DNA from 4 places in the Massilia sp. 05N420 genome. Region 1 is predicted to be linked to each of the others. Evidence: predicted binding sites of a transcription regulator. Region 1 holds the regulator's gene; each other region holds the start of a gene.

Region 1 (4,211 bases):
GCGCATCGGCGGCGCCGATGGTCAGCCCCGTCAGTCCCAGATGCATGCCGAGCGCGCCCGGCGCATGCGACAGGAAGTGGCTGCCGCCGACGTCCGGGAACAGGCCGATGTTCACCTCGGGCATGGCCATCTTCGTGCGTTCGGTCACGATGCGCAGGCCGGTCTCGGGCCCGCCCTGGGCGATACCCATGCCGCCGCCCATGACCACGCCGTCCATCAACGAGATATAGGGTTTCGGATAGAAGTGGATCAGGTGGTTCAGCGCGTATTCTTCGGTAAAGAAGTCTTCCAGCAGCGCACTGCCTCCAGTGGGCGTGGCGCGCCCGGCCTGGTGGAAGAAGCGGATGTCGCCGCCTGCGCACAGGGCTTTCTCGCTGCTGCTCTTGATAACGACGGCGTCGACGTTCGAATCGTCGCGCCAGGCCAGCAGGGTCTCCGTCAGTGCGCGCACCATCTCCAGCGACAGCGAGTTCAGGGCCTTGGGACGGTCGAGGGTAATGATGCCGGTGCCGCTGGCAACGCGGGTCTGCACGTATTCGCTCATGTTCTTTTATTTATTGAAATGGAAAACGGCATTGTAGCGCGGCCCGGAAAACGAAAAGGGCGCCAGATGCGCCCTTCCTTGCTTGTGCTGCGCCAGCGGAAGGATCACGCTGTAGCGGCAGCTTCTCCTCCATCGTTGGGTATGCGCTTGAGCGGTGTACTACTGTGATCCTGCAGCATCTGCTTGTACTTCTGCACCTGCCGGTCGAGCCGGTCCATCAGCATGTCGATCGCGGCGTACAAGTCGTGCGCGGCGCTGGCGACGTGAACGATCTTGCCGGCGAGGCGCAAGTTGATCTCGGCCTTCTGGCGTTTTTCTTTCTCGGTGAGATTGTCAATGCAGAGGATGACGTGGGAGTCGATCACTTGATCGAAATGGCGGGTGATGCGTTCGAGCTTGTTCTGTACGTATTCACGGATTGCCGGGGTTACATCGAGATGATGTCCGCTGATAGTGAGATTCATACACACTCCTTTGATGATGCGCTGCCTGTCGTACGCGCATACCACGCACCAGGGCAGCGTTGTTGCAAGAAGCTTGCTGCAAGAGCTTGCTGAAAGAGCTTGCTACAGAGATTTACGGAGGCTGACGGGAGGGATCTTCAGCGCCTCGCGGTATTTCGCTACCGTGCGGCGTGCGATAACCATTCCCTGTTCCCCTAGCATCTCCGCGATCTTGCTGTCGGATAAAGGGTTTTTGGGGTCTTCTGCTCCTGTGAGTTGTACGATGAGAGCCCGGATCGCGGTCGAGGAGGCTTCTCCTCCTGCCTCGGTCGCGACGTGACTCCCGAAAAAGTACTTCAACTCGAACATGCCGTGCGGCGTCAGCATGTATTTCTGAGTTGTGACACGAGAAATTGTGCTCTCGTGTAGACCTAGTGTATCAGCTATCTCACGTAAAACAAGGGGCCGCATGGCAACGGCGCCATGGGAGAAAAAGTTCCGCTGGCGCTCCACGATTGCTTGAGCTACCCGAAGGATAGTATCGAAGCGCTGGCGCATGTTTTTGATGAGCCATTTTGCTTCCTGCAACTGCGCCGCCAGCTGGGATTCCGATTTTCCCTGCTTCATCAAGGTGGCATACAGGCTGTTCACGCGCAGGCGCGGCATCACCTCGGGATTCAGCTGCACGCTCCAGCCGTCCTTCGCGCGGCGCACGATCACGTCCGGCACCACGAAGTCGGAAACGTCGGAAGCGAAGGCCGCGCCCGGATGCGGATTGCAATGGCGGATCACGGCCTGGGCTTCGCGCAGGTCTTCGTCGTCGCAGTCGAGGGCTTTCTTGAGCTTGTTGAATTCGCGCTGCGCGAACCAGGTCAGGTAGCGTTCGACGATGGTCAGCGCCATGCGCCGCGTGACCAGCGGCACGCCCGGCATGCGGCGGATCTGCAGCGCCAGGCATTCGGCGGCGCTGCGCGCGCCCACGCCGGGCGGGTCCATGCTTTGCACCAGCGCCAGTGCGGTGCGCAGCTCCTCGAATTCCACTTCGAGTTCGGCCGGCAGGCGCGCATGCAGCTCGTCCAGGGTTTCTTCGAGGTAGCCGTTGTCGTCGAGGGTGTCGACGACGATCTCGACCAGCGCGCAATCGCGCGGCGACATGCAGGTCAGGCGTACCTGCTCCATCAAGTGTTCGCGCAGCGAGACCGGGCTGGCTTCCAGCTGCGGGCGGCCATCCTCTTCCTCGCCGCCGCTGCCGCTGCCGGAACGGCCAGACTCGCCCCAGTCCATGTCGTGCTCGGCGCCGCCGGCATCGCCGTTGTCGCTGTCGCCGCCTTCGGCTTCGGCGCCACCGCCGCCATTGCCCTCCTCGCCCTGGCTGGACGAGGGCGGCGAGTCGGGCGTGGTCGAGGTCGACGCGCCGTTGTTGATCGCGCCGTCGGCCAGCAGGCGCACCGAGTGGTCGAGCGGATCGTCGAGGCGTTCGAGCAGCGGGTTGTCGCTGAGGACCTGTTCAATCTCCTGGTGCAGCTCGAGAGTGGACAGCTGCAGCAGCCGGATCGACTGCTGGAGTTGCGGTGTCAGCGCAAGGTGCTGTGAGGTCTTGAGTTGCAGCGTCTGTTTCATGACTACATCCGGAAATGTTCACCCAGGTAGACGCGGCGGACGGATTCATTCGCGATGATGTCGTCCGGGCGTCCCGACGCCAGCACCGCGCCCTGGTTGATGATGTAGGCACGGTCGCAGATGCCGAGCGTCTCGCGCACGTTGTGGTCGGTGATCAGGACGCCGATGCCGCGCTCCTTCAGGAAGCGCACGATGCGCTGGATCTCGATCACCGCGATCGGATCGACGCCGGCAAACGGCTCGTCCAGCAGCACGAAGCGCGGGTTGGTGGCGAGGGCGCGCGCAATCTCCACGCGGCGCCGTTCGCCGCCCGACAGCGACAGCGCCGGGTTCTCGCGCAGCTTCTCGATCTGCAGCTCGGCCAGCAGCTCGTTGAGGCGCTCCTCGATGCGGTTCTTGCCCAGCGGCTTGCCGTCCTCGCGCTGCAGTTCCAGCACGGCGCGGATGTTCTCCTCCACCGTCAGCTTGCGGAACACCGAGGCTTCCTGCGGCAGGTAGGACAGGCCCAGCATGGCGCGCCGGTGGATCGGCAGGCTGGTGATGTCGGTGCCGTTGATGACGATGGCGCCGGCGTCGGCCGGCACCAGGCCCACGATCATGTAGAACGAGGTCGTCTTGCCGGCGCCGTTCGGGCCGAGCAGGCCGACCACCTCGCCGCAGGCGACCTGCAGCGAAACGTCGCGCACCACCAGGCGCTTGCCGTAGCTTTTCTGCAGCCCCTTGGCCACCAGGGTGCTGCCGCCGCTCGCGATGGCGGCGGCGTCTGCGTGTACATCCATCATTGCTTTCCTGCTTCCGGTTGCCCGGCCGACGCAGTGCGGCGCGGATAAAAAGTAAAACTGGCGCGGGCCTTGCCGGGCCTGTCGACGCCGCTCGGGTCGTTCAGGTTCAGCAGGACTTCCTTGCGCGCATCGTAGGCGATGAATTCGCCGCCCATTTCACGCATCACGTTGCGGCCTTCCAGCTGCCTGATGGCGGCGTTCGAACTGAACTTGACGACCTCGGTGCGCTCGTCGTACTCGATGCGCTCGGCCTGGCCTTCGTCCCACTGCTCGGGGCCGCTGTCGCGCTTCTGGCGGAACGACGCCGGCTTGCCGGGCGCCGCGACCAGGACGATGGTCTTGTAACCGTCCGGCGCTTCCTTGATCTCGGCACGCTCGGCCTTCAGCAGCATGGTGCCGCGGGTGGCGGTCACGCCGCCGGTCAGGACCACGGTTTGCGTGACCTGGTCCAGGGTCCCGTTGCCGCCGACCACCTTCAGCGGCTTGAGCGCATCCGCCCGCTCCGCCTGCGCCAGCGGCGCCAGCAACAGCGCGGCAGCGGCAAGGACGGCCTTCATTTACTGCTTCCCTGCCGGCGCCGCCGGCGTGGTCGCGGGAGCCGCCGCCGGCGCGGTACGGCGCGGCGCGATGATGATCGTGCCGCGTCCGCCGCCCGGCTTGCTTTCGCCGCTGGTGTCGTTGAACACGTTGGCCTGCTCGGTGCGGTTGTCGTAGGAGATGAACGGGCCGTTCACCTCGCTGGTCATGCGCTTGCCTTCGAGCTGCTTGACGACCGCGTTCGAGAACAGCTTGACCAGCTCGGTGCGCTCGTCGTATTCGATG
Region 2 (4,211 bases), on a different contig from region 1:
CCGCCGTGATCTTTGGTTTTCTCACATCCCAGACCCTGTCCCCGCGCCAGCACAGGCTGCAGAACACACCGCTGTTCCGCACGCTCAAGCCGCTCGAGGTCAAGTTCGTGGATGGCCTGATGCACGAGCGGCGCTACCTGCCGGAAGAAATCGTCTTCGACGAGAACGAGGAAGGCCAGGCGCTCTACCTGGTGATGGCGGGCCGGGTCGAGATCAGCCGCGCCCACGAAGGCAGCCGCCGGCTGGTGAGCGAGCTGGGACCGGGCGGCTTCTTCGGCGACCTCGCCCTGCTCGACAACTCGCCGCGCAGCGCCCAGGCGCGCGCCGTCGAGCACTGCGAGCTGGCGGTGTTCTTCCGCGACGACTTCCTGGCGCTGATGGATACCGACGCCGTGATCGGCTACAAGATCTCGCTGGCGCTGGCGCGCCACATCGGCCAGCGCCTGCGCGAGCGTCTCGACGGCCGTCCGCAGCTGGAAGCGCTGTGATCGGCGGCCCCGTGGTCCGCGAGGAGCGCGCCGGGCCGGTGYCCTGGACCGCGATCGTCGCCGTCACCTGCCTGCTGCTGGTGCTGCTCGAGCACATGCTGTGGCTGGTACTGCCCTTCATCTTCGGCACCGTGATGTACTACACCCTGCTGGGGCCGATGCGGCGCCTGCTGCGCCTGGGCTTTTCGCGCAGCGTCTCGTCGATGCTGGTGTGCGCCGTGTTCTTCGGGCTCGCCACGCTGGCGGTCGCGGCCGCGCTGTCGTGGAGCAGCGGACCGGCGGAGGACAGCGCTTCCTGGAGCGAGACCCTGTCGCTGTACGCGAACGGCGGCGTGGCCTTCGTGCGCAACACGATGGCGCTGCTGGAAGCGAAATTCCCGCTGCTGGCCGAGATGCACCTGACCTCGCTGGTCAACAAGCGCTTCAAGGCCTTCACCGACAACTTCGCCCAGCGCTACCTGGCTACCATCCTGGTCACCGCGGCCGGCTGGCTGCCCTCGCTGCTGCTGGCGCCCTTCCTTGCCTTCTTCTTCCTGCGCGACGGCCTGCGCTTCAAGAAATTCCTGGCGCGCGCGGTGCCGAACGCCTACTTCGAACGCACCCTGTTCCTGCTGCACGAGGTCGACCAGACCGCGCGCCGCTATTTCGAGGGCCTGCTCAAGCTGACCGTGCTCGACACCATCGTGCTGGGCTTCGGCCTGTGGGTGATCGGCGTGTCATCTCCGCTGCTGCTGGGCTTCATTTCCGCGCTGCTGGCCTGGGTGCCCTTCATCGGCTCGGTGGTCGGCTGCGTGATGGTGGTGATCGTCGCCGCCACCGACGCCCCCGTCAATCCGCTGGTCGCCTACGGCGCCATCGTCGTCTTCATCCTGGCGCGCCTGCTGGACGATTTCGTCTTCATGCCGATCACCCTCGGCCGCAGCCTGAAGATCCACCCGCTGATCGCGGTGCTGATGATCTTCATCGGCGGCGCCCTGTCCGGCGTGGCCGGCCTGATGCTGGTGCTGCCGCTGCTGGGCGTGGTGATGGTCATCGGAGAAACCCTGGGCCGCCTGATGACCAATCCACGGCTGCGGGCAAGGCACCGCTACGCAAGGCAGTTGCGGGAAAAACAGGCGAGCGGGGATCTGCTTGCCTGACGGCGACGTTCAACCCAGGCTGCATATTGTTGGTTATATTAAATTATTAACCAACTGTCGGAAAATTTGACGTCTGCTCATCCCTGGCACTCCCTTTCGATGGAAAATCAAGGACTTGGTTTAATGGTATGAATATTGCATTGCGTTTTGCGTCGAAATTCCTTCGGCAACCAAAAACAAAGAGGGAGCAAAATGACAACAAATCGCCATACCGCATTCCTTCGGAGTGCCATTTCCGCCTTGGCCTTGGTGGCCGCCGGCACGGCCAGCGCCGCTCCGATCTACTGGACCGATTGGCAGGGCGGCGACCTCGACACCGGTCCCGGCTTCAGGGCCCAGGGCACCATCACCACCGCCACCTCGACAGTCACCGTCACGTATACGAATGCTGCGGGCGTCGGCTTCTACCAGCCCAGCGGCGGTACCGACTACTGGGGGCCGCGCAACTCGACTTCGCCCTACACCAGCAGCGCAGTCGACAACGCGCCCACCGGCACCGACATCATCGCCTTGCAGTATGCGGGCAGCCAGACGCTGACCTTCTCGCAATCGGTCGCCAATCCGGTATTCGCCGTCGTCAGCCTGAACGGCAACGGCTACGCCTTCCTGAACCAGGACTTCGATATCCTCAGCTATGGCGCCGGCCTGGGAGCGGCCGCTCCAGGCAACCATAGCTGCGGCTTCTATGGCTGCGGCACCCTGACCAAGCAGGTAGTGGATCTCGGCGGCGGCAACACCGAATACCGGCTGATCGGCACCGGCGAGCCGCATGGCACCATCCGTTTCACCGGCACCTTCGACTCGCTGACCTGGCGCAGCCTGACTTCCGAATACTGGAATGGTTTCACCGTCGGCGTGGAGGGCACGGCGGACGAGGGTCCGCCGCCGAATGACGTGCCGGTGCCGGCGACCTGGCTGCTGATGGCCATCGGCAGCGCAGGCCTGGCTGCGGTCCGTCGCCGCAAGCCGGGCGTGTAGAGCCGGGCTCTACTTCCGCCCTGCCGCCTTCGGCTTGGTCTTGATGGTTGACAGGATGCCCGGCTTGGCTTTGCCCGGCGGCGCCACGAAGGGTGCTGGATCGTTGCGGCTGTTTCCACGCCCGTTGCGGCGGGTGGCCACCTCGATCACCCGGCCCTTCGGCGCGGCACCGCGGGACTCGGCCACCAGCGGCAGGGCCTTGCGCTCGCTACGCGGCGTGGCTTCCTGCTCGCTGCCGGGCGGCGGCACCAGGTGGCGCTCGCCGTTGCCGATCAGGTCGCCGCGGCCCATGCGTTTCAGGCCTTCGCGCAGCACCGGCCAGTTTTCCGGATCGTAGTAGCGCAGGAAGGCTTTGTGCAGCTTGCGCGTCTTGCCGCTCTTGGCGGTGACGACTTCTTCCGAATCCTCGGTCACCTTGGCCAGCGGGTTCTTGCCCGTGTGGTACATGGTGGTTGCCATCGCCATCGGCGTCGGCGTGAAGGTCTGGACCTGGTCGAGGTGGAAGTTGTTCTTCTTCAGCCACAAGGCGAGATTCAGCATGTCCTCGTCGGTCGAACCCGGGTGGGCCGCGATGAAGTAGGGGATCAGGTACTGCTTCTTGCCCGCCTCCTTCGAGTACTTGTCGAACAGCGCCTTGAACTCGTCGTAGGTGCCGATGCCCGGCTTCATCATCTTCGACAGCGTGCCCTCTTCCGTGTGCTCCGGCGCGATCTTCAGCAGGCCGCCCACGTGGTGGGTGACGAGTTCCTTCACGTACTCGGGCGAGCGCACGGCCAGGTCGTAGCGCAGGCCGGAGCCGATCAGGATCTTCTTGATGCCCGGGATCGCGCGCGCCTTGCGGTACAGCGAGATCAGCTTGCTGTGGTCGGTACCCAGGTTGGAACAGATGGTCGGATAGACGCAGGACAGGCGGCGGCAGGTTTCCTCGATCTTCTTGTCCTTGCAGGACAGGCGATACATGTTCGCGGTCGGACCGCCGAGGTCGGTGATGGTGCCGGCGAAGTTCTTCGTCGTATCGCGGATCAGCTCGATCTCGCGCAGGATCGACGGTTCCGAACGGCTCTGGATGATGCGGCCTTCGTGCTCGGTGATCGAGCAGAAGGTGCAGCCGCCGAAGCAGCCGCGCATGATGTTCACCGAATAGCGGATCATCTCCCAGGCCGGGATATGCGCCTTGCCGTAGCTCGGGTGCGGCGCGCGCGCATACGTCAGGTCGTATACGCCGTCCATCTCGTCCATGGCCAGCGGCAGCGGCGGCGGGTTCAGCCAGACGTCGCGGTCGCCGTGCTGCTGCACCAGCGCGCGCGCGTTGCCCGGATTCGACTCGAGGTGGAACACGCGCGAGGCGTGCGCGTACATCACCGGATCCTCGCTGACGGTCTCGAAGGACGGCAGGCGCACCACGGTCTTGCGTGCTTTTTCGCGCGCGGCGGCCTGTCTCTCTTCGCGCGTCATGATGACGATCGGCTTGACCTCCGGTTCCGGCTGCGCATTCTCGGTGGCGCAGGCCTTGGTGTCTTCCTGCGCCATCGCGTAGGGGTTCGGATGCGGGTCGACGCGGCCCGGCACGTCCACGCGGGTGGAGTTGTGCACCGACCACTCCTGG
Region 3 (4,211 bases), on a different contig from region 1:
GCAGCGCTACCTGCGCAAGGACCGCTCGCAATTCTGGGTCAACGTCACCTGCTCGCTGCGCAACAGCGGCGACGGTCCGCGCGTGCTCGAGATCGTCGAGGATGTCACGGGGCGCAAGAAGGCCGAGGAAGCCCTGCGCGGCGCGGTCGAGTATTCCTACCACCTGGCCAGCCACGACGCCCTGACCGGCCTGGCCAACCGCGCCAGTTTCAACGAGCGCCTGAAGGACGCGCTCAAGTACGCACAGCGCGACGGCCACCTGGTGGCCGTGCACATGCTCGACCTGGACCGCTTCAAGTCGATCAACGATACCCTCGGCCACCACGCCGGCGACTTGCTGCTGAAGGAAGTCGCGCGCCGCCTGCGCACCCACATCCGCGAGACCGACCTCGCCGCGCGCCTCGGCGGCGACGAATTCGTGATCGTCCAGACCCACCTGGCGGAGGCAGGCGCCGCCGAGGTGCTGGCCGACAAGATCGTGGTCGAGCTGAGCCTGCCTTACCTGCTGGACGGCCAGGAAGTCTACAGCGGCACCAGCATCGGCATCGCCGTGTATCCGAACGATGCGCACGAGCCGGGCCAGCTGGTGAAGCTGGCCGACCTGGCCCTCTACGAAGCCAAGAACCAGGGGCGCCTGAACTACCAGGTGTACCGCGAATCGCTGGGCAAGGCGGCCCAGGAAGCCAAGCGCTTCGAGCGCGAGCTGGAGCGCGCGCTGCGCGACGAGGAACTTTGCCTTCACTACCAGCCGCAATACGACCTCGAAAGCGGGCGCATCGTCGGCATCGAGGCCCTGATCCGCTGGCTGCACCCGGAGCGCGGCCTGTTGACCGCGGCCGATTTCATCCAGGAAGTGGAAAACGCCAACCTGATGCTGCCGGTGGGCGAATGGGCGCTGCGCACCGCCTGCTCGGCCCAGGCCCGCTGGGTGCGCGACGGGCTGGTGGTGCCGCTGACCTTGAACGTGTCCTCGAAACAGATGCGCCATCCGCGCTTTCCGGCCATCTTGAACCGGGTGCTCGACGACACCGGCCTGGCGCCCTCGCTGCTGCGCCTGGAGATGCGCGAGAGCGTGCTGCTGGATCCGAAGTTCTCGGCCCAGGCACTGCAGGAGGTGCGCAAGCGCGGCGTGAGGCTGGGACTCGACGATTTCGGCGCAGAGCTGGCGGCCCTGTCGTCGCTGCAGAAGTTCCCGCTCGACATCGTCAAGCCGGGCCAGGAACTGGTGCGTCGGCTATCGCGCCACGACAATGCCTCGGCCATGCTGTCCGCCCTGGTCGGGGTCGCGCGCGACGTCAAGATCACGGTCTGCGCCGACGGCATCGAAACGGCCGACCAGCTGGCCGCCGTCAAGAACCTCGGCTTCGATTGCGGCCAGGGCTATCTGCTCAGCCCGCCGATGGCGGCGTCCGACATGGATCGCCTGGTGGCGGCCGAACTGGCCGGCTGAGGCACTCCTTGCCTGTCATAAACCATCCCGGCAGCGACGGGGAAAGCGGATTCTCATGCGAGGCCGAAGGCTTGACAGAAGCCAAACACTTCTGTCGGCAACGCGTTGCTATTTAGCAATGAATCCGGGGCGGTGCTTATTCTTCAACATGAGTTCAGCGCTCGGTCCGCGGGGGGATTTCCGCTTTATGATCCATGAGAGGACGGTTGTTTCGGATGTCTTCATCACGTTCCCAGAGCGGCTCCTGATCGGCTCCGAACAGTCCGTCTTTCTCAACGTCGACGGCTATCCCGTCCACAAGTTGGCGGCGGCAAAACGCTTCATCGCCGCTCCGGTTCAGGCGCCGGTCCAGCGTAACAAGCGTGAGGAAGCCGAGACGGCCAAGGAAAATACCATGCCGCTGGATTGGAAACCGCATAACGTCGCTGATCGATGCGTGATCTTGGTGCTGCTTCAGGTGGTGTAGCAGCGCGGCAACAGTGCAGCCATCTAGGCGCCGACTCGCTCATCACTTGCTTTTGCTGAGGCGTCCACTTACGCGGCCGTCCCGTGTGGCGGCCTTCGTTCAGGCCTGCCGATCCAAACTTGTTCCAACGCTGGCGCCATTGCTCGACACTGTTCAAGTGCACCGAAAATTTGTTCTTCGTTTCTTACAGCGTCAGTCCCTGGCCCAACCGCAAGATGTCTTGGGTACGCAATACGGGCGCGTGGATGGGCCAGGAAGACTCCCATGTCCTGAAGCGTCCGACGCCCAGTTTCGGACAACTTTAATAGTTTCATTGCAGTGACTCCCGCAACAGTTTCCAATCTGAATTTAACTCAAATTTCCAACCGCTACTTAACAATAGCGTCAGCTCGCCTTCGTTCGATTTGCTCAACAAATCATTCTCTTGTGCAAAGTGGAATTCGTCGAAAATCTTTACATTGTTGCAAATGCTTTAAGAATAGATTTGGCAAGATATTGATTTTTTTAAAAATTTTAGTGTTGGCATGATAATTGCTTAATCGCCAATTGGTTTTACCGGGGAATCCTATTTTCAATCCAGAGGGAGAACGATATGCTTACTGCATTCAATCGAATCAAAAAAGCGTTCAAGACGTTTGCGTTAATGTTGGCAACCCTGTTTGTCGCTCAACATGCGACAGCAGGTGCTATTTTCCTTATCGGAAGTGATGCCATCGGTTTGCATGGCGATTCCAATTTTATTAATCCCGTCATCAATCAACTTGCCGCCTCCGACCCGTCCAAGCCCGTGCTGTATCTGAATAACGTAGGGCGTACATCAGTAAATTACACCGCAGGGACTGCCACGATCGATTTTAAATCTTATGGATTCCTGACCACGGCTGATCTTTCCAACTACAGCGGCATTTATATCGATTCTCCCTATAGCTGCTGCAACGATCCCGGCTCAATGATGAATCCAGCGGATAGTGCGAAGATTTCCGCCTTTGTCGCGGCCGGTGGCAGTCTGGGTGTCGGTGATTATCAAGGCAATTCCTTCTGGGACGCTACTCTGGGCTTTACCGGGGCTCCCGGCGTTACCGCATTCGGCCCGGTGTGTGTCGACCCCGGTGTTTCCACGGCAGCCGGCATCGCTTTTGGTTTTGCCCCATCGTATACTGAAGGCTGCTTTGTGCACCAGCAATATGACCCGGCATTCTGGAGCTCCCGTGGCTACTTTGCCTTGCAAACAACGACTAGTGGCGACTGGGTCACGATGGCCTCGGGCTTCGTCGAACCGGGCACCGTTCCCGAGCCGGCAACTCTTGGTCTGTTGAGTGCGGGGCTTCTGGGTCTGGGTTATGCGCGCCGCCGTAAATCAAACTGAATCGGTCGCTGTTAAAACAACATGATTTTTTTGAAATACGAGTCTTTTTAATTGGCGACGATGTTCTCCCCGACTGTGAAGTCGAGGAGAACATAGCTTAATCCGAAATCGTATCAGCACAACCAAGGACAGGTATCGGGTTCCTTTCATCATAAATGCGTTAAGCGCACCACGAAAAACCTCGGCCCTCCCGGGGCTGACTCGGGAAAGTCCTGACATCGAAACTAGCGCACGAGTGTCGTCATAATGAAAACCTCGGATCAGCGTGTTTTCCGAAAAACAGCGAGGGACCAGCGGGTGAAACTGGGGGGCTTGACCGAGCGCGTCGATTTCGAAGCGCTAGTTGCGTGGATCGATACTGCTGCACGGCGTTCTTCACGCGCCAGGGGTGGCCGCCTGACGACGCGCGCGAGTACCGGTTGCTGGATCGTCGCAGCTTCCTGAATTTTTCAGACCTGACCGATAGGGTCAGCATTCCGGATGCCAAGACGATCTGGCTGTTCCGTGATCGATTGGCGCAACCTGACCTGATTCGAGCGCGGTCTTCGCTATCAACACGATGCTGATTGACAGGCCCGGCAGCTCGGCGATATTCGATTAAGCGTCATATTCCCTGGTTTATACAAAAAGTCAGATTATTCGAGATGGCCTCAAGGTAGCCATACCCTCGTCGAAGACCATTTCTTCGAATTTGCCTGCCGTCCGGACACCTGCAAGTTGCCCGGTCAGCCACCATGCACGGATAATGTTCCTGAGCCGGCTTTGTGGCATTCTTAGCGATCGGATTTGCTTGGCTTGGACGCGCGCGCTAAGCGGGGGGGATACGGATCTGCTGCAGCAAGAAACCTCCGTCTATGTCGATGGTTCGTCAATGACCCAAACGATCAACGTGCGAATGAAGTTGTAACGTTCGCCGGTCAAGCCAGGGA
Region 4 (4,211 bases), on a different contig from region 1:
TGGGATTCGGTACGGGTCGAACGCCTGGTGGCGCAATCGCAGGAGGTGCTGCTGCGTCCCGGGGTCAGTGTCACGGTCGGCTGGATGAGCGGACTGAGCATGCTGCCATCGCTGATCGGCCTGAAGAAGAACCCGGACGGCGCCGAGTTGCACGACCTGCTGCCGGCCGATGTCTATGGACGCTGGACTGTGCTGAAGCAGAAATACATCGGCGGCGACGACGGCGTCGAGCGTTACCGTCCCTTCTTCGCCGCCGAGGAGTTGCTGGATGCGGGGCTGAAGAAAAGCGGGCTGTCGAAAGGGGGGGAAGTCGCCGATCAGATCGAGAAGATCGCCAGGAAGCACGACGTGAAGCTCACCAGCACCGGTGTCTCGGTCACGCTCGAGCATCCGCGCGAGGCGCTGAAGGACTTCAAGAAGTCGCAGATGGAAGACGTGGCCTGCTTCACCAAGACCCTGGAGAGTTTCGAAGGCGATATCGATGCGATGAAGCTGCGCGCGAATGCCTGGGCCAACGGCAACATCGCCGAGATCGGCAAGCTCGATTATGCCGAGCGCGAAGATACCTGCAACGACGCCATGATGAACGGTTCGTTCGCGCGGACTAATCCGGCCTTCCAGGACATGCGCGAACGCGGCCGGGTGGCATGGATGAAGACGGCGGAACGGGCGCTCGCGAAGAATGCGAGCACCTTCGCGCTGCTGTCGATAAGCCAGGTGCTCGGTCCGAAGAGCTACCTGGCCGAGTTGCAGGCAAAAGGTTATACGGTCGAGAGCCCGAAGTAAGCCTTCAGCCCGGATCGCCGGGCATGCCCAGGGTCTCGAACACTTCCTCGCGCGAAGCGGCCTGTGCCACGCGCGCGCCCGGCGCCACGTCGTGGGTCAGCCAGACATTGCCGCCGATGACCGCACCCTTTCCGATCGTGATGCGGCCCAGCACGGTGGCGCCGGCGTAGATCACGACGTCGTCTTCCAGGATCGGATGGCGCGGCAGGCCCTTCTGCAGGCTGCCGTCGGCATTCGTCGGGAAGCGCTTGGCGCCCAGGGTGACGGCCTGGTACAGGCGCACGCGCTGGCCGATCACGGCGGTCTCGCCGATCACGACGCCGGTGCCGTGGTCGATGAAGAAGCCGGTACCGATCGTCGCGCCCGGGTGGATGTCGATGCCGGTGGCGGCATGCGCCAGTTCCGAGATGATGCGCGCCAGCAGCGGCAGCCCGAGTTCGTACAGGCGGTGCGCCAGGCGGTAGTGGATCATCGCCAGCACGCCGGGATAGCACAGCAGCACTTCGTCGACGCTGCGCGCGGCCGGGTCGCCCTGGTAGGCGGCCAGCACGTCGCTGTCGATTTCCATGCGGACCTGCGGCAGGGCGGCGCCGAAGGCGCGGGTGGCGTCGATGGCCTGGCTGGCGATGTCGCCGTCGGTGCGCTGCTCCAGCGCGGCGCTGTAGTGCAGCTCGATCTGGACCTGGCGCAGCAGGGCATGCAGGGCGGAATCGAGGGCGTGGGCGACGTGGAAGTCTTCGCTTTCCCGGCGCAGGCCGGGCGGCCCCAGGCGCATGGGAAACAGCACGCCCTTGAGCTGGCCGACGATGTCCGCCAGCGCATCGCGCGAAGGAAATTCGATGCCGCGCACCTCGCCGGCGGGACGGTGGGCCTGGCGCCATTGCTGGCGGGCGTCGTGCAGGTCGCGCACGATCGCGCCAATGTCGAAGTGAGCCATCAGTTGTTCCTCGAGTGAAATAAGCGCTGGGCGCCAGGGCGTGCGCGCCGCGCTTCCAATATATCGGGCCGGTTTGCGGATTCCAATGAATATAAAAATGCTAGCTCATGCGGAACGTTTCTAGCGGCTTGCGCAGTCGCCTGTACTGGGCATCTTAGGTCACGTCGGGACAGCGGCTTCGGGCTTGGTCAAGCTGCCTGCATTTCAATAGAAATTCCATCAGTAAATAAATATTTTTAAATTGAAATCTAAAAATAAAAGTCTTTATTTTAAATTTTTTTCATGAATTATTGCAATATTAATTTCATGCAAACTTAAGTGATTGATTTTTATGGATTTTATTGACTGGTGCAGGATTTGATTTTATTCGATGAATGAAGAGATGTCATATTATCCGATCAGTTCTCATAGGCTGGTGCTGTGATAAGGCACTCCCAACGTTAAGCCGAAGCAGTATCATTTTAACGATGGACTTGAGAGATTGGGATATGTGATACGAGTAACTGGAACGAAGACTGTCGAGAAAATTTACAAGGACGATGAAAAATATTATAGAACAAAATTCTAAGTCACTGATTTATAACGGGTGAATCCTATTGGCACGGTTTATGCTATCCAGTGTTCGCAGTCCCTTGTTAATAAAATCATTTAACGAAAAGGTTAATGTCATGAAAATGAGATCGACGCAGGCATTCCTGGGCCTTCTAAGCTTTTGTTCTATACTCATTTCTCCCGCTCACGCTGGGGCCCTAACGCCTTACACGACGTTTTTTAATACCGATCTGACCACCGCTGGCACAGGTGGTTTGCGAGGTACTGGTACCGGAACGATCAATGTGAGCGGCGTGAGCGGCACGGTCACAAACTCCCTGCTCTACTGGCATGGCCCAACAAATTCCATGGACCCAAATGCAAATGCAAATGTCAACGTGAATGGAAATGGAGTTACCGGAACGAACATAGGGTTTTCCGATAATAACTTCTGGGGTTTCGCTAACAGCCAAGCATATCGAGCAAACACCACAAGCGTTATCAACGCCAATGGTGCTTATAATCTTACCAACTTTAATAAGCCTGGAGTTGAGGTTAACGGTGCTGCAACGCTAGTGTTGTTCAATGATGGTAACTCAGCAAATAATAGGGACGTGGTGGTTTTCGACGGTAATGATTCGAATTTCGCCTCCGCCTACGATACTGCGGGTTGGGACATCAACCTTGCAGGTATCAACTATACCGGAGGCTCGGCTTTCCTGAGATTGTTCGTATCTGATGGTCAGAATTTCGGGCCGAACGACGATGGTACCTTGCGGATCAACGGAGTAGCCTTGGCGAGCGGTGGTCTCTTTCAAGGCGCCAGCCTACCGGGGCCATCCATTGGCAACGGTAACTTGTTCGATATAGTTAGTTTTGATATTACGCCCTTCTTAACATTAGGGCCCAATTCCCTCCATATAACTTTGGATGCAGGATTTAATGACGCCCTCAGTGCAATCACAGCGATCATTGACCTCCCTGCAGGCGCGGCCCCGATTGTGAGCGTCCCAGAACCCGGCACTGGAGTTTTAATCGTTCTAGGCCTGACTCTGGTTGGGGCCTTATCGCGTAAAAGATCAGTGTGAGATGTGATCTTCTTTGAACGTACAAGCGCCGACACCGAGCAAGGTGCCGGCGTTGTGTAAATGCCCAAGAGGCTCTGTTGCATAAATCCAGCCGGACGGCATGTCGTCTGCAGCTCAGGTAGCCTTTGTGCATGAAACCCCCTCCCCAGAAATACCGAACGACGAACTGGAAGGCATACAACGCGGCGCTCAAGTCGCGCGGCTCACTGCTCATCTGGCTCGACCCAACGATGAACTGGCACGGCCAGGCAAGTGACAAGCGTGGACGCAGTCCGACCTTCAGTGACCAGGCCATTCAATTCTGTCTGAGCATCAAGTGTTTGTTCAACTTACCCTTGCGCCAGGCCATGGAATGGCCGAGAGCCTTTTGCATCTGGCAGGGCTGGGCTGGACTGACCTGTGCCGGACTACAGCGCGGTAAGCCGGCGTCAAAGGCCGCTGCAGGTAACCGTTGAAGTTGCACCCACCACGACAGGCTTGCATCTGCACGGGCATCAACATGCTGGGCGAAGGCGAATGGAAGACAAAGAAGCATGGTTTTGAATATCGACGGCAACGGCGCAAGGTGTACCTTGGCATCGATGCCGCCACACTCGAAATCCGGGCCATGGAAGTGACCGACAACGGTATTGGCGATGCGCCTGTGCTGCCGGATCTATTGAGCCAGATTCCTCTCGACGAGCAGATCTCTGCCGTCAGCGGTGATGGGGCTTACGACACCAAGGCCTGTCATGAAGCCATCGCTCTACGCCAGGCCCAGGCAGTCATCCCGACCAGGAAGAATGCTAAACCCTGGAAGACGAATCGTCAGGGTGCCGAGGCGCAAAACGAGATTCTGCGAGCAACGCCGCGGCCTCGGACGAGCAATA

What was found. The regulator sigma-54, encoded in region 1, starts transcription at its own class of promoters, with help from an activator protein. The targets are predictions, from matches to a motif close to TGGCANGNAANCTGCTTT.
Region 2: the regulator sigma-54 is predicted to act here: its motif matches at 1,752-1,769, upstream of AC1DIX_RS18345 (PEP-CTERM sorting domain-containing protein).
Region 3: the regulator sigma-54 is predicted to act here: its motif matches at 2,437-2,454, upstream of AC1DIX_RS00550 (PEP-CTERM sorting domain-containing protein).
Region 4: the regulator sigma-54 is predicted to act here: its motif matches at 2,321-2,338, upstream of AC1DIX_RS07655 (PEP-CTERM sorting domain-containing protein).

What each region holds. Positions count from the first base shown of each region.
Region 1 is NZ_JBFTMX010000015.1:221,117-225,327, forward strand. Features, by position in the region: gene AC1DIX_RS12230 (enoyl-CoA hydratase/isomerase family protein) at 1-544, opposite strand, end outside; gene hpf (ribosome hibernation-promoting factor, HPF/YfiA family) at 649-1,008, opposite strand; gene AC1DIX_RS12240 (RNA polymerase factor sigma-54) at 1,111-2,607, opposite strand; gene lptB (LPS export ABC transporter ATP-binding protein) at 2,610-3,386, opposite strand; gene lptA (lipopolysaccharide transport periplasmic protein LptA) at 3,386-3,946, opposite strand; gene lptA (lipopolysaccharide transport periplasmic protein LptA) at 3,947-4,211, opposite strand, start outside.
Region 2 is NZ_JBFTMX010000028.1:57,234-61,444, reverse strand. Features, by position in the region: gene AC1DIX_RS18355 (cyclic nucleotide-binding domain-containing protein) at 6-488, shown strand; gene AC1DIX_RS18350 (AI-2E family transporter) at 485-1,627, shown strand; gene AC1DIX_RS18345 (PEP-CTERM sorting domain-containing protein) at 1,877-2,605, shown strand; gene AC1DIX_RS18340 (YgiQ family radical SAM protein) at 2,615-4,211, opposite strand, start outside.
Region 3 is NZ_JBFTMX010000001.1:113,277-117,487, forward strand. Features, by position in the region: gene AC1DIX_RS00540 (sensor domain-containing protein) at 1-1,450, shown strand, start outside; gene AC1DIX_RS00545 (hypothetical protein) at 1,638-1,916, shown strand; gene AC1DIX_RS00550 (PEP-CTERM sorting domain-containing protein) at 2,509-3,282, shown strand.
Region 4 is NZ_JBFTMX010000009.1:79,161-83,371, forward strand. Features, by position in the region: gene AC1DIX_RS07645 (TraB/GumN family protein) at 1-786, shown strand, start outside; gene epsC (serine O-acetyltransferase EpsC) at 791-1,723, opposite strand; gene AC1DIX_RS07655 (PEP-CTERM sorting domain-containing protein) at 2,392-3,342, shown strand; partial or broken gene AC1DIX_RS07660 (IS5 family transposase) at 3,474-4,211, shown strand, end outside.